Linked DNA regions of Prochlorococcus marinus str. MIT 9515. The protein of the gene in region 2 interacts with the protein of the main gene of each other region in a pairwise test. Links are inferred from orthologs where the notes say so. Each region holds a gene or a part of one and is shown on either strand. Other genes may lie near its edges.

Region 1 (7,763 bases), 1.5 Mb from region 2 along the record:
GCATAAAATTAATGGCTCGACTTGTAATTCTCTACGCATTCTTCTAGTTAAACCATTTTCAATCTCTCTTTGGACCCCAATCCAATCAACTTCAAAATTATTGGGACTAGTCTGTCTTGATAATTGTTTCCAACGGTTTTCTAATACCCAATTTATCTCTCTTTCGGTCCACATGGACATTTTTCGTGGATCAGCTGAAATCACCACGCCTCTCAAACTTACTCTTGGTGGAGCAACCATATTACCATCAGTGCTTATTGGAGCTAAAACGGTAACTATTCCATCATCGGCTAACTGCTGTCTCTCTTTAAGAGCTCTTGCATCTACGACACAAGTCCTCGTATTATCTAACATTTCAATTCCAGACTTTACTGGATCTCCTTGTATCATGGAATCGGATCTAAGCTCAATTGTATCTCCGTTATCAAGGATTAATATATTGTTGGGATCTACACCCATCGATTCAGCTGTTTTACCATGCAAAACCTGCATTCTATACTCACCATGAACAGGTACAAAGAACTTTGGTTTAATTAATGCCAACATCAATCTTTGATCATCTCTACATCCATGGCCAGACACATGAATTCCATGCTCTTTACCATAAATAACTTTAGCTCCCAATTTAATTAATCTATCAATACTATGAGCTACAGAAATTGTATTACCTGGTATTGGACTGGAAGAAAAAATAACTGTATCAGTAGTTTTGAGTTTAACGTGGGGATGTTCATCTCTTCCAATTCTGCTTAAAGCAGCCATCACCTCTCCTTGACTACCTGTCATTAAGAGCAAAGTTTCTCTATCTGGTAAATCTCTTATACTTTTAATTGGAAAGAAAAGATCATCAGGACACTTTATATAACCTAATTCGCGACATTTACCTACAACGTTAAGCATAGATCTTCCCATCAATCCAATTTTACGTCCATGCTTCATTGCTAATTGGATCACCATCGCAACCCTATGTGTTGAACTAGCGAAAGTGGTAAGCATAACCCTACCTTTAGCTTCAGATATTATTCGATCTAAATTTGGAAAAACAGAAATTTCTGAGGGAACAAAACCCTTCACTTCAGAATTTGTAGAGTCTGAAAGTAAACAAAGGACACCTTTATCTCCATAATAAGCCATTCTTTCAATGTCAGCATGTTTTTTATCCGGTGGGAGATGATCAAACTTAAAGTCTCCAGTAAAGAAAACAACACCTACTGGAGTTGTTAAAGCCAGAGAAAAACTATCGCCAATAGAATGAGTATTACGTATGAATTCCAACGAAAAATGCTGACCAAGTCTTACAACTTGCCTTGGTTTAATAGCCTGTGTTGTTGTCCTGTTCGCCACACCAGCTTCTTCCATTTTTCCTTTAAGCATGGAGATTGCCAAAGGTGGTCCATAAATCACAGGAATATTAAATTTCTTTAAATGATGAGAAATTCCACCAATATGATCCTCGTGACCATGAGTAACTATCATCCCACGAAATCTATTTAAATTAGCTTGTAAATATGAAGTATCAGGCATAACAACATTCACGCCATGCATGCCATCACTTGGGAAAGCCAGTCCGCCATCTATCAAAATAATGTCATCTTCATATTCAAAAACACATGTGTTTTTACCTATTTCATGAAGACCCCCTAAAGGAATAATTTTTAACGCAGGTTCATTCGATCTTTTTGCTTTAGATAAATTTTGATTATTATTTGATTTGGTTTGATTTGAATTCATGATAAGAGTATTTTAACAAACTAAAATTGTGGGCATTTTATTCAAAGTAACTTTATTAAAGCTCTAAGAGAAGCATTTACAAAGACAGATTTTGAATTATCTGAAATAAATTGTCTTTCTTTTCTTTAATAAGAGGTGTTAATGGATTCCTAGGAGAACCTACTTGCCAACCTGTTAGTTCTAAAGCAGCTTTGATGGGAATTGGATTTGTCGTTTCAAATAGTGCTTTAAAAAGTGGTTGCAGCTTTTCATGAATATCAAGGGCAATAGAGAATTCTCCTTTTTGAAACGATTCAATCATCATTTTTAGCTGCAACCCAACAATGTGGCTAGCAACGCTTACTACACCAACAGCACCTACTGATAGCATAGGAAGCAATAATGAATCATCGCCACTATATATAAAAAGTTTAGGGCCGCACGCTGCCCTTAACTCAGTCACTTCTTCTATTCTACCGCTTGCTGCTTTAATACTGAGAATATTGGGAAAATTCATAAGTTTGTTTACAGTCGTAGGTAATAAATTACAACCAGTTCTTCCGGGAATGTTATATAACATTAAAGGTAAATCACTTGCGGCAGTAGCTATAGAACTAAAGTGGTTATAAAGACCTTCTTGAGGAGGCTTATTATAATAGGGAACAACCACTAAAGCACCATCAGCACCAAATTCATAAGCTTTTTTGGTGGCTTCTATAGCCTCACTTGTACAATTACTACCTGTACCAACAATAACTTTCGATCTAGAATTTAAAGAACTTTTTACTGCAACGAATAAATTATGCTGTTCATCCCATGAAAGAGTTGGAGATTCTCCTGTGGTACCACAAAGCACAATGCCATCAGAGCCATTTTCACAAAGGTGATTAGCAAGTTTAATAGCTAACTCATAATCAACCCCCCCATTTTCTTTAAATGGAGTAACCATCGCAGTTAATATTCTTCCAAATATTGGATTAGAAAATTGTGTATTGTTGGGAATCATTTTTTTGCAATCAATAGTTCAGCTATTTGAACAGCATTTAGTGCTGCTCCTTTCCTTATTTGATCTCCACATAACCACAATTCTAATCCATTCGGATTACTTATATCAGTTCTTATTCTGCCAACAGCAATATTATCTCTTCCCATCACATCGTTGGGCATAGGGAACCTATTTTTTGCATAATCTTCAATAATTTCTAAACCTTGTGCTTTTTTTAATTGATCAATAGCATATGAAGGTTTAACAATGTCCTTAAATTCAATATTAACTGATTCAGAATGTGCCCTAAGAACTGGAACCCTTACACAAGTTGAAGAAAGTTTTAAGTCAGTATTATTCAATATTTTGCGAGTCTCATTTGTCATTTTCATCTCCTCTTCACAGTAATTATTTGAAAGCATTGGTGAATTATGTAGAAACAAATTAAAAGCTAATGAATATGGTAAGACTTCACTTTCTTTTGGATCTCCCTGTAAATATTTCTTAGTTAAAAACTGTAATTCTTCCATTGCTAATTGCCCTGCTCCACTTACAGATTGATAAGTTGAAACGATTACTCTTTTAATAGGAGAAATATTATTCAAAGGAGCCAAAACTAAAGTAAGCAATATAGTTGTGCAATTCGGATTAGCTATAACACCATTATGCTTTAAGGCGTCAGAAGCATTGACTTCAGGAACAACAAGAGGAACATCATCTTCTAATCTGAATGCACTTGAATTATCAATCAATAAAGCATTCTGATCTTTGACTGTTGATATCCATTGTTTCGAAACACTTCCGCCGGCAGAAGCAAGGACTAAATCAACATTTAAAAATTCTTCTTTTGTAGCTTTTTTAGTTATAAGTTCTTCACCTTTCCATTTAATTATTTTTCCTTCTGAACGCTGAGATGAAAGCAAAATCAAATCTGAGATAGGAAAATCTCTTTCTTCAAGAATTTTGAGTATCTCTGATCCAACAGCACCCGAAGAACCCAAAACAGCTATTTTTAAAGGCCTGTTTGGCAAAAATGGAGATTTTCTCACTATATAATTTAAAAAATTACAGAATTTAATATTTCTCTTACTGTATCAAAAAAGTTAACTTCAAGGAAATCACTTAATGTGGAATAATTAAGTTTCTGCTTATTGTAATAATTTAAAAAAACTCAAACATGATTAAAGAAGCATTAATAGTAAAAACAACCGCACTGCCTCAAAGTAGAATTGCTCTTGAATTAGAAATCCCATCTAATACATGCAAATCATTCGTCAGTGAAACAATAAATTCAATTAGTCGTTCAGCCAAAATCCCAGGATTTAGGCTTGGCAAAATTCCAAAACAAGTATTAATACAAAGAATTGGTATAAACCAACTATATGCCTCTGCTCTAGAAAAAATAATTGATAAATCTTGGAAAGAGGCCATAGAAATGGAATCAATAGAGCCACTAAGTGAACCGGAATTAGTTGATGGATTTGAATCATTACTTAAGAATTTCAATCCGGAAAAAACTTTAAAAATTAATCTTCAAACTGATGTTGCACCCACATTAAAATTAAAAAAATCAAAAGGCCTATCAGTTGAGATTATAAAAAGAAAATTTGACCCCAAATCCATAGATGAAGCTTTAGAAAAATCAAGAAATCAACTAGCAAATATTATTCCAGTTATTAATAGACCCGCTAGATTAGGAGATATCGCTGTAGTGAGTTTCAAAGGCATTTATAAAGATTCCAAAAAAGCAATCGATGGAGGATCTAGTGACTCAATGGATCTTGAATTAGAAAAGAACAAAATGATTCCAGGGTTCGTTGAAGGTATTGTTGGTATGAAAATCGATGATAATAAAACTCTTAATCTCAAATTTCCTGATGACTACTCTCATGAAGAGTCCAGAGGGAAAGAAGCAATCTTTGAAGTCAGTCTAAAAGACCTTAAAGAGAAAGAATTGCCTGAACTAAATGATGATTTTGCAAAACAGTCTGGAAATAAAGATTCATTAAAGGAACTTAAAAAAGATATTGAAAAACAATTAAAGGAAAATTTTGATAACACTCAAAAAAATATCAAAATTGAAGCTTTAATGGATGCATTATCCAAAGAATTAGATGCTGAGATTCCAAAAGCAATGATTGATATTGAAGTAAGAAATAATATTGAACAAACAGCGCAAAGATTTGCCCAACAAGGAATGGATATCAAATCAACTTTTACCCCGGAATTAGTTAAAACTTTAGCAGAATCAACTCGTCCTCAAGCTGAAAAAAATGTTCAAAGAAATTTAGCTTTAAAAGCATTATCAGAAAGTGAGAATATTACAGTCGAGGATAAAGAAATAAATCAAAAAATGAAGGAATATGATGATGAAATTTCTAAATCACAAAAACAAATTGACATTCAGAAATTAAAAGAAGTAGTTCTTAACGATCTTCTAAAAGAAAAGTTAATAACTTGGCTTGAAGAAAATTCAACGGTTAAAGAAATAAGTGAAAAAGTAACAAAATCAACTACAAAATCAAAGACAAAATCAAAGACAAAGAAAGAAAGCCAAGCTAAAAGTGAACCGAATAAAAAGAAAAAAGAAAAAAAATAATTTATAAAAAATTTAACTAATCAAGAAAAAAACTTCTAAATTAGATATAAAAGAGATTAATTTAGTGAATTCTAAACAAAAACATTTAATACACAGCTCAATGAGTCCTCTTGAAAGTGTCAATAACACGAAATCTGCTATTCCTACTGTTGTGGAACAATCTGGAAGAGGAGAAAGAGCATTTGATATTTATTCGAGATTATTAAGGGAAAGAATAATATTTTTAGGAACCGGAATTAACGATCAGGTAACAGATTCACTTGTTGCACAACTTCTATTTCTAGAAGCCGAAGATCCTGACAAAGATATTCAAATATATATCAATTCTCCCGGTGGTTCTGTTACTGCAGGATTAGCTATTTACGACACGATGCAACAGATCTCTCCAGATGTTGTCACGATCTGCTTTGGCGTGGCTGCAAGTATGGGGGCATTCCTTCTTTCTGGTGGCGCAAAAGGGAAAAGGTTGGCTTTGCCTAATTCAAGAATTATGATTCACCAGCCTCTTGGAGGTGCTCAAGGCCAAGCAGTAGAAATTGAGATACAAGCAAAAGAAATATTATTTCTCAAAAAAACTTTAAATTCTCTTTTGTCAGAACATACTGGTCAATCTTTAGAAAAAATTAATGAAGATACTGAAAGAGATTATTTTCTGTCACCTGAGGAAGCTGTGCAATATGGATTAATTGATAAAGTTATAAAAAATGACAAGTAAAACTAATATTTTAAGAATATGATGACGAATCCAAATTTATAAGCAATCCTAATAATAAGGGATAGTTACCCTTTTTTATTTTTCACAAGCTTTGATAATCGATGGCTAAATTTGACGCCCATCTAAAATGTTCATTTTGTGCCAAATCACAAGATCAAGTTAGAAAACTTATAGCAGGTCCTGGGGTATACATCTGTGATGAATGCATAGACCTATGTAATGAAATTCTCGATGAAGAATTAATTGATACTCAGGCAAAACTTAATAACTCCACACAAGTCAAGAAAAAATTACCGATTAATAATCCTGATACATCTATCCCTTTCGAATTAACCTCCATTCCCAAACCACTGGAAATTAAAACTTTTCTAGATAACCAAGTTGTAGGTCAAGAATCTGCAAAAAAAATACTTTCAGTTGCTGTTTATAATCACTATAAAAGGTTAACTTGGAGATTAAAAGAAGAAAATAAGGACAATAATTCTAACGATTGTCATGCAACTAAACTTCAAAAATCAAATATCCTACTGATTGGTCCAACTGGAAGTGGTAAAACATTATTAGCACAAACTTTAGCTGAGTTTCTTGATGTTCCTTTTGCAGTGGCTGATGCAACGACTCTAACTGAAGCTGGATATGTTGGAGAGGATGTTGAGAATATTCTATTAAGACTTCTACAAAAGTCAGAAATGAATGTAGATTTAGCTCAAAAGGGTATTATATATATTGATGAGATAGACAAGATAGCTAGAAAGAGTGAAAATCCATCAATTACAAGAGATGTATCTGGAGAAGGAGTTCAACAAGCATTATTAAAAATGCTTGAGGGAACAATTGCAAATGTCCCTCCTCAAGGAGGACGAAAACACCCTTACCATGATTGTATACAGATAGATACAAGTCAGATTTTATTTATATGTGGAGGTGCATTTATAGGTTTAGAAGATATTGTTCAAAAACGCTTAGGAAGACACTCTATAGGATTTACAACCAACTCAGACGAAAGCAAAATAGATGCAAAAAAATTAGTTGATTCTCGAGATGCTCTCAAGAATTTAGAACTAGATGATTTAGTCAAATATGGATTAATTCCAGAATTTATAGGGAGAATTCCTGTATGCGCAGTATTAGATCGTCTCACTAAAGAAACTCTTGAATCGATCTTAACTGAACCAAGAGATGCACTAGTAAAGCAATTTAAAACTTTATTAAGTATGGATAATGTTGAATTAAATTTCGAACCCGAATCTGTGGAAGCAATCGCTAATGAAGCTTTTAAAAGAAAAACAGGTGCTAGAGCTCTTAGATCAATAATTGAAGAATTAATGCTTGATTTAATGTATACACTCCCATCACAAGAAGAAGTAACTAAGTTCACCATTACGAAAAAAATGGTAGACAACCTGTTCTCATCTAAAATTGTTAAACTTCCTGCAGGTTCACATAGGATTATTAAAGAATCTGCATAAAAGTAAGGTTAACTCTCTATGATTTCAAGATTATTCATATAATTAATAATCATAAATGCTTAATATACATAAACCTTTTCATCAAAAATATAGGCCTAGCAACCTTGATGAGCTAGTTGGTCAAGAATTTATATCAATAACCCTTAAACAAGCACTAATATCTAAGAAAATTGCACCTGCTTATCTGTTTAATGGGCCTAGAGGAACTGGAAAGACATCAAGTGCACGAATATTTGCAAAATCATTAAATTGTCTATCATGTGAACAGCCTACGGCTAATCCTTG
Region 2 (7,562 bases):
TTCAAGGATGGCGGTTAGATCCTATTTTGCAATTTGGGCAGTTTTTATTAGCAGGAACGACTGTATTCTTTGCATATGAAAGTGTTCGATTAAGAGGTGTTGCAACTGATCAAGCAAGAAGATCCTCTTATTTTGAAGATGATCAGATTCCTGACATGCCTAGGAATTCTTCTAGAAATAGATTTAATGATGATTATGATCGATTTGATGATTCCGATAGAATAGCCAGAAGATTTAAACCTCAAGAAGATGATATAGAAGAAGATTATATAGAAGGTAGATCGCAAAGGAGAAATATATCAAGAGCTATTCCGGAGTCTGCAGTAAGCAGAAGGCGTCCTCCTCTAAGAGAATCTAATAAATTTGAGAATGAGGAACCAAAGAGAAGAAGAAATCGGTCTGAAGATAGGATGCCTAATGAGGAAAGAAGAGCTAGTTTTGGAGAAAGGCGAGCATCAAGAAGTGATGTTAAAAGAGGTTCGCGACCATTACCAAATAAAGAAGTTTCGAGAAAATTAAATAATTCCTCTCTTAAAGATTCTTTCTCCTCTACAAAAACGACAAGGCAATCTATAAGATCTCAAATTCCAAGAGAAAAAGTAGAAGATGCATCATTTTCTCAGAATATTAATGAAGAAAAGAAAACTCGGCAAGCACGAAGATCCTCATCTAATGACAGATCAACTTCCAAAAATCAAGCTGGAAGATATACAGTTGGCACCAAAAAAAATAAATCCAGAGATAACAGTTCTAGATTTGATGATTAATTAAAATATCCCAACCCAGTTAAAAAATGATTTCTGACTAATTAGTTCAATTAATATTATTGCTAAAAATCCAAGCATTGCGAATCTTCCATTTGTTATTTCTGAATAATTGCTCCATCCAAACTTATAGGTATCTTCAATTTCAGTTGATTGCTCGTCAACTTTAATTTCTTCAGAATTTATTTTTTCTACATCCATAGATTCTTTATTATATTGTTCTTGATTTGATGTCATGATTTTAAACTAATTTTTAAAATTATACTTATCTGTAGTAAATAATTTCCAGTCTCCTTTTCCATTTAACTCTAGAATGTTCTCATGAAATTCCTTTAAACTAGGTCTATGTCCAACACTTATTAATGATAATTCTCTATTTCTTAATAAGTTATATAATCTTCTTTCGGTTTTAATATCGAGTGCACTAGTTGCTTCATCCAATACAGCAAATCTCGGAGAATTTAGTAATAATCGCGCAAAAGCTAATCTTTGCTGCTCTCCTAGTGAAAGTATTCTTGGCCAATCTTGTTTAACGTCAAGATTGGGATATCTATCAACCATTGATTCTAAATTTACTTCATTAAGAACAGAAATTAAGTGGTCATCACTAAATTTATCAACTTCTGTTGGGTAACATAATTGTTCCCTTAAAGAACCTAGTAACATATAAGGTTTTTGAGGAATAAATAGTAAATCTCCTGTACTTGGCTTTTTAATCGATCCTTGATTAGGTTCCCATAAGCCACTTATCATTCTTAATAAAGATGTTTTGCCACAACCAGAGGGCCCTACCACTAATAATGATTGATTTGTTTCAATACTTAGATTTAAGTTTTTTATAACAGCTTTATTAGATCCAGGAGGAAATAGGTCAGCATTATTGATAAGGATAGAAGAATAATTAGAAATGATATTTTGATTATCTATTGGCTTGGTTTGACTGATACTTTCAACTTTTGACTGGAATCCTTCTAATCTCCCAATTCCAGCGGTGAACTTTGCTAGTTCCTCTATTTGATTAACAATAAAAAACAACGAACCTTCCACCATTCCAAATGCGAAGCTTGCTTGAATAAAACGGCCATAATCAATATCTCCTCGAAAGTAAGGGATTGCCATTATTAGATACGGAAAGAAGTTACCAGCATAATTAATAGAGCGTCTCATAACATCAATGATCACCCTCCAAATTATTAATAAGTTGAAGTTTTTAACTACTGCCCCCAATCTTCTCTCTGTTTCACTTTTTTCTGGTTTTTCACCTGCATAAAAAGCTATTGATTCAGCATTGTCTCTAATATGCACTAATCCATATCTGAAATCTGCTTCATATCTAAGTTGATCAAAATCAATTTTTACAAGATTTTTTCCAGCAATCAACAGGATAGTAGTTGCAAATAAAGCGTATCCGAATAATGAAAAGGTTAATGTTGTACTAATGCTCCATAATATAAGAATATTCAGAGAAAAAGTAAGTAGTGCATCAAAAACTCCTAAAGTAAATGATAAACTTTGACCAGTGAAAGCTCTGGTATCATCAGTTATTCGTTGGTCAGGATTATCTACGTCAGTTTGTTCCTCATCATTTGGATTTAGTTGGTAATATGCTTTATTTGTCATGTAGTCTTTAACTAAGCTTTTCGAAAGCCAATCTCTCCAAATTATTCCTAATTTATAGGTAAAGAATATTTGAGAAACTCGAATTGGCAGAGCGACAGCAAAACAACAAGCATAGATTCCCAGGATTCTATAAAATCCATCTTGTTGTTTTTCTACTAAAGCATTGGTTAAGTCCCTAGCAATAAATCCTATTCCTGCATTAATTCCATTTACAGCTAAAAGCATTAATACTATTACTGCGAGGAATAACCAATGTAACCATCTACGGTTCTTTAGTTGACGTCTTAAACTAAAAAAACTTCCTGAACCAATCAGAAATAATCCTGAAAATAATAAGCCCCATAAACCAGACCATATTGTATTAACAGTATTGACCACTCCTCCAAAGTATTTTTCAAGAAAAACAGGTTGAATGCTTTCAAAAAAACTAATGATGCCTGTAAGGCCGACCAGAACAATTCCTCCAACACAGAACAAAAGGGATATTAAAAGCCATATAAATTGAAATCCATTACATTGATCAATAGGGAGAAAAAATGGCTGAGCTAACCTTCTTAACTTCTGTAATTGATTTATTATTTTAGATTTATTTTGTACTACATTATTCATATTTATTAATATACCTTTTATTAAATTAGATTATATCTTTTATGAAGATGATTGCCCAAAACCTATTAGCGATAGTGCCCAATCTGGAAGGTTAAGGTATGACAATAACCTTAAATCAAATTCATGAACTTTTAGAATCGAAATATCCATTAACCACCATATTAAAAAAGGTAAATTGAACAGAATTTGCAATTGCCATTTGTAAGTTAAAACTTTCCAAATTTTGATTAATACTGATTTCTGAGAATCTTCTAATCCTTCCCAATTTTCGATGATTAGATTTAAGAAATTATTAGGCTTACTATTTAAAGATTCAGGAGTCTTCATATTCTTTTATTCTTACTTATAGCTAAAAATTAACTTTTTTGAGAGTTTTATCCTGGCGGCCAACTCATTTTTCTGCCGGCTAAAAAATGTATATGTAAATGAAATACTGTTTGTCCGGATTCTTCCCCAGTATTAATCACTGTTCTCCAATTCTTTAATTTCTTCGATCTAGCAATATTTTTTCCTACCAAAAGAAGATGACCTAATAAATCTTTATCCTCTTCTAAACATTCATATAAACTAACTAGCGGTTTTTTAGGAATTACTAAAAAATGAACTGGAGCTTGAGCGGCAATGTCATCAAATGCTATACAAAGCTCGTCTTCATAAAGCTTTTCACAGGGAATTTCACCATTGATTATTTTGCTGAAGATTGTGGTTTGAGTCATTAATAATTTTGATTATTAAGATTGACTTATTGGAAACACATCTTTCATTTGGAATCCTTCTTTTTTTAGTTCAGTTTTTAAATCTTCTTTGGATGTAACTCTGTCTACAAAAAGAACCCCCCTTAAATGGTCCACTTCATGTTGAATGCATCTTGCTAAAAGTCCATCAGCATTCATCTTTCTTGGTCTTCCCATCTCATCACTAAATCTTAATTTAATTGTTGATGGCCTGACTACATTTAAATATACACCAGGTATACTCAAACAACCTTCTTCATAAGAATTAAGAGTGTTACCAAAAGCTGTTATTTCTGGATTTATCAAAATAAGAGGCTCTGCTGCAGAGTCTTCAAAATTTATATCAATTACAAGTAATTCTTTACTAATACCAACTTGTGGAGCGGCTAAACCTATTCCTTTCGCAGAATACATACTTTTTAGCATGTCTTTTGCTAAATTTCTTGTATCTAAATCAACCTTTCCAATTCTTTTGGCATTAGTTCTTAAGACATCATTACCTAATTTAAATATTTCTAATGGAGGGTTTTCTATGACCTCCTTCTTAACTTTTGAGGAAGAAAGTTCATTGCGAGATTTTTTTGCTAACTGTGAAAAATTATTTGCCACGATATCTATTAGGGTGTTATTAAAAAGTTAGAATATAAAAATATTAACACTTATTTGAAACTTTGAATGCAATAAAGTAAATGATAAATCACAAAACTTTGCCCATTAATAATGTTTTTAAGAAAAAGCCAGTTTTTAATCAAATATCATTTTGTAAAAATATTATTTTTTGGATAGATATAGTTAAAAAAGGAAAAACATATAGCAACTCTATTTTTGCAAGACCATTTAATCAAGAAGAGGCAGGTATTCAAAAATTAACTGGAGATGAGTTTAATATTAAAAGTCATTTTCATGGTTATGGAGGTAAATCTTATCAATGTATAGAGGTTGATGAAAAATTATATTTAGTTTGGATAGATGAGATTTCTGAATCACTTTGGATTCAAGTTTTTACAGTTAATAAATCAGAAACTATAAATAATAATCAATATCTTTTATGTAAAAATAAACCAAGGCAATTAGTGGAATCATTAAAGGGTAATTTTGATTCTTCTTTTGCGATAACTAATCAAAACATTTTACTTGGATTATATGAGTTAAATAATAAGGACTATTTATTCTCTGTTGATATACGAAAAAGTAAACAAGAAATACGAATATTGAGAGAGTTTGATGATTTTGCTGGAAATTTATCTTTAAGTAAAAATGGAAAAAATTTGTCTTGGTTGGAATGGAAAACACCATTTATGCCTTGGGAAAAAAATGAATTATTTTTCGCAGTAATTAATCAAAATGGAGTATTGGATAAGATCAAAAAGTTTAAAAATGATAGTATTAACTTAAATAAAAATGTATCTTTTTTCCAACCTTATTGGATACATGAGGACATCATCGTTTGTTCTGAAGACAGCTCAGGATGGTGGAATTTATTATTTATAGATGTAAGTGATATTAACAATATAGTTATCAAAAAAAGAATTTTAAAAGAGTTTTTTGAATATGGAATTCCTCAATGGATTTCTGGCTTGTCATTATTTTCTGGATCTTTTAATAATTTATTTTGTTTAGCTAAAAATAAATGTTCTTGGGTATTGGAACAATATATCGATTTTTCATTAGTGAGAACAATAGATTTACCTTATGATTTATTGAGAGATTTACATGCTGTAGATGATAACTTAATTTTAATAGGTTCTAGTAATACTTGTAATGAAAGATTATTGGAACTGGAATGTAATAATAAAAGGCTTATTAAGCTCTCTAAAAAGTCGTTTTTTTTATCTCAAAATAATTGTTCAAAACCAGAATCTTTTTGGTTCAAAGGTTTTAATAATCAATCCACACATGCATTTATCTATAAGCCACTTTATGAAAGATTTGTAAACTCACCATTAATCGTTAAAGCACATAGTGGGCCCACTTCTTGTTTTGATGGATCTTTAAATTCGGAAGTTCAATATTGGACTTCCAAAGGATTTATGGTTGCAGAACTTAATTATGGTGGTTCCTCTGGTTTTGGTAGAGAATATAGAGAAAGATTAAATTATAAATGGGGAATCCTTGATTCTTTTGACTGTAAAGCATTGGTACTCGATTTAATTAGATTACATCTTGTTGATAGTTCTAAAGTCGCAATCTTAGGTAATAGCGCTGGAGGTTTAACTGCAATTAATGCTTTATGTGAAGGTGATCTTTTTAAAGTGGCAATTTGCAAATACCCTGTTATTGATTTAAATGATATGCATCATAAAACTCATAGATTTGAGAAAGGGTATTTAAATTCTCTCATAGGTGAATATTCAACTTGTCTTGAAAAGTATCAAATTCGATCACCAATTAATAAAATAAATCAATTGAAAAAGCCAGTTTTATTATTTCATGGGAAGAAAGATTCAGTGATTTCATATAAAAAAACATCACAAATAAAAGATTTACTTATCGGAAATAATAAAAATTCAGAAGTTATATTTTTTGATAATGAAGGGCATGGTTTTAAAAATTTAGATAATAAGCAACAGGTTCTTATAAAAACTCAGAAATTTTTAGAGAGAACTTTAAATATTTAAGAATTAAGTCTTAAAAAACTAATAGTTTCTTTCAGTTTTTCGATAAAAGCATTTATATCGTCTTTCGTAGTTGTGAAGTTCATGCTAACTCTTGCTGTTGAATTAACTCCGATATGTCTATGCAATGGTTGACAACAGTGATGTCCGCTTCTTATACAAATACCTTTTGAATCCAGAATCTCAGCGATATCGTTTGAATGTATTCCCTTTATATAAAACGTTGCTAGTGAAGCTCTATTAGGGTCTATCTTTGGTGGAGGTCCTATTATTACAAGATCTTTAATTTGACTTAGTTGTTCAAATAAATATTTTGTAATTTGCTTTTCGTATTCACTGATACGATCTAAGCCAATATTGTTGATATATTTAATTGCTTCCGCTAATCCTATAGCCTCTGCAATAGCAGGAGTACCTGCTTCAAATTTGTGAGGAAGCTCTGCCCAAGTACTTGTATCTTCAAAAACATCTTGAATCATTTCACCTCCACCAAAAAAAGGAGGAATTTCCTCTAATATCTCTTTCTTTGCCCATAAGAAACCTATACCTGTTGGTCCACATAATTTATGTCCTGAACCTGCTAAAAAATCTATACCTAATTCATCAATATCTAACTTTTGATGAGCTAAACTTTGACAAGCATCAAGCAGAACTAAAGAACCCTTAACCTTAGCTAATTTGGTTATTTCTTTTATTGGATTACAGCAACCTAAGGTATTGCTTATGTGCAATAAACTGACTAGTTTTGTTTTATTTGTTAATTTGGACTTGAAATCATTTATATCTAATTTTCCGTCTTGATCAATTCCGACAAATTTCAGTTTGCATTGGTTTTTAGCAGCTACCATTTGCCAAGGAACAATATTACTATGATGCTCCATTACTGACAAAATAATTTCATCATTCTCTTTTAACGTGAATTCTCCCCATGATCTTGCAACTAGATTGATAGCTTCAGTTGCATTTCTTGTAAAGATTATTTCTTGCGTTGAATTTGCATTAATGTATTTAGCAACTAAAGATCTTGAATTCTCAAATTCTTCTGTTGCTTTCGCACTTAATTGATGAGCACCCCTATGAACGTTTGCATTGAATTTTTTATAATATTCTTCAATTTTTTCTAGAACTTGGCTTGGCTTTTGTGTTGTTGCAGCGTGATCTAGATAAATAATTTTATTTTTGCTTTTAAAATTATTCTCTAATAAAGGAAAATCTTTTTT

What was found.
Region 1: the proteins of def (region 2) and P9515_RS08855 interact in binary tests that used the Escherichia coli proteins (3 or more experiments, as listed by UniProt). The link is inferred for Prochlorococcus marinus str. MIT 9515 from one-to-one orthologs.

Annotation. Positions count from the first base shown.
Region 1 is NC_008817.1:1,628,383-1,636,145, forward strand. Bases 1,729-4,705 are described here. They hold P9515_RS08855 (aspartate-semialdehyde dehydrogenase), read right to left. Parts: upstream 3,745-4,705; coding sequence 2,713-3,744; downstream 1,729-2,712. Other genes in these bases: P9515_RS08845 (ribonuclease J), read right to left, coding at 1,729-1,731; dapA (4-hydroxy-tetrahydrodipicolinate synthase), read right to left, coding at 1,808-2,716; tig (trigger factor), read left to right, coding at 3,873-4,705. In the rest of the region: more of P9515_RS08845, read right to left, coding at 1-1,728; more of tig, read left to right, coding at 4,706-5,294; ATP-dependent Clp endopeptidase proteolytic subunit ClpP, read left to right, coding at 5,395-6,009; ATP-dependent protease ATP-binding subunit ClpX, read left to right, coding at 6,111-7,478; P9515_RS08875 (DNA polymerase III subunit gamma/tau), read left to right, coding at 7,534-7,763.
Region 2 is NC_008817.1:77,652-85,213, forward strand. Bases 2,531-5,306 are described here. They hold def (peptide deformylase), read right to left. Parts: upstream 4,337-5,306; coding sequence 3,725-4,336; downstream 2,531-3,724. Other genes in these bases: P9515_RS00360 (ABC transporter ATP-binding protein/permease), read right to left, coding at 2,531-2,993; P9515_RS00365 (hypothetical protein), read right to left, coding at 3,033-3,320; P9515_RS00370 (histidine triad nucleotide-binding protein), read right to left, coding at 3,368-3,709; P9515_RS00380 (alpha/beta hydrolase family protein), read left to right, coding at 4,417-5,306. Also shown: P9515_RS00350 (Ycf66 family protein), read left to right, coding at 1-767; P9515_RS00355 (chlorophyll a/b-binding protein), read right to left, coding at 768-1,001; more of P9515_RS00360, read right to left, coding at 1,011-2,530; more of P9515_RS00380, read left to right, coding at 5,307-6,345; P9515_RS00385 (SufS family cysteine desulfurase), read right to left, coding at 6,342-7,562. UniProt on the Escherichia coli protein: Removes the formyl group from the N-terminal Met of newly synthesized proteins. Requires at least a dipeptide for an efficient rate of reaction. N-terminal L-methionine is a prerequisite for activity but the enzyme has broad specificity at other positions.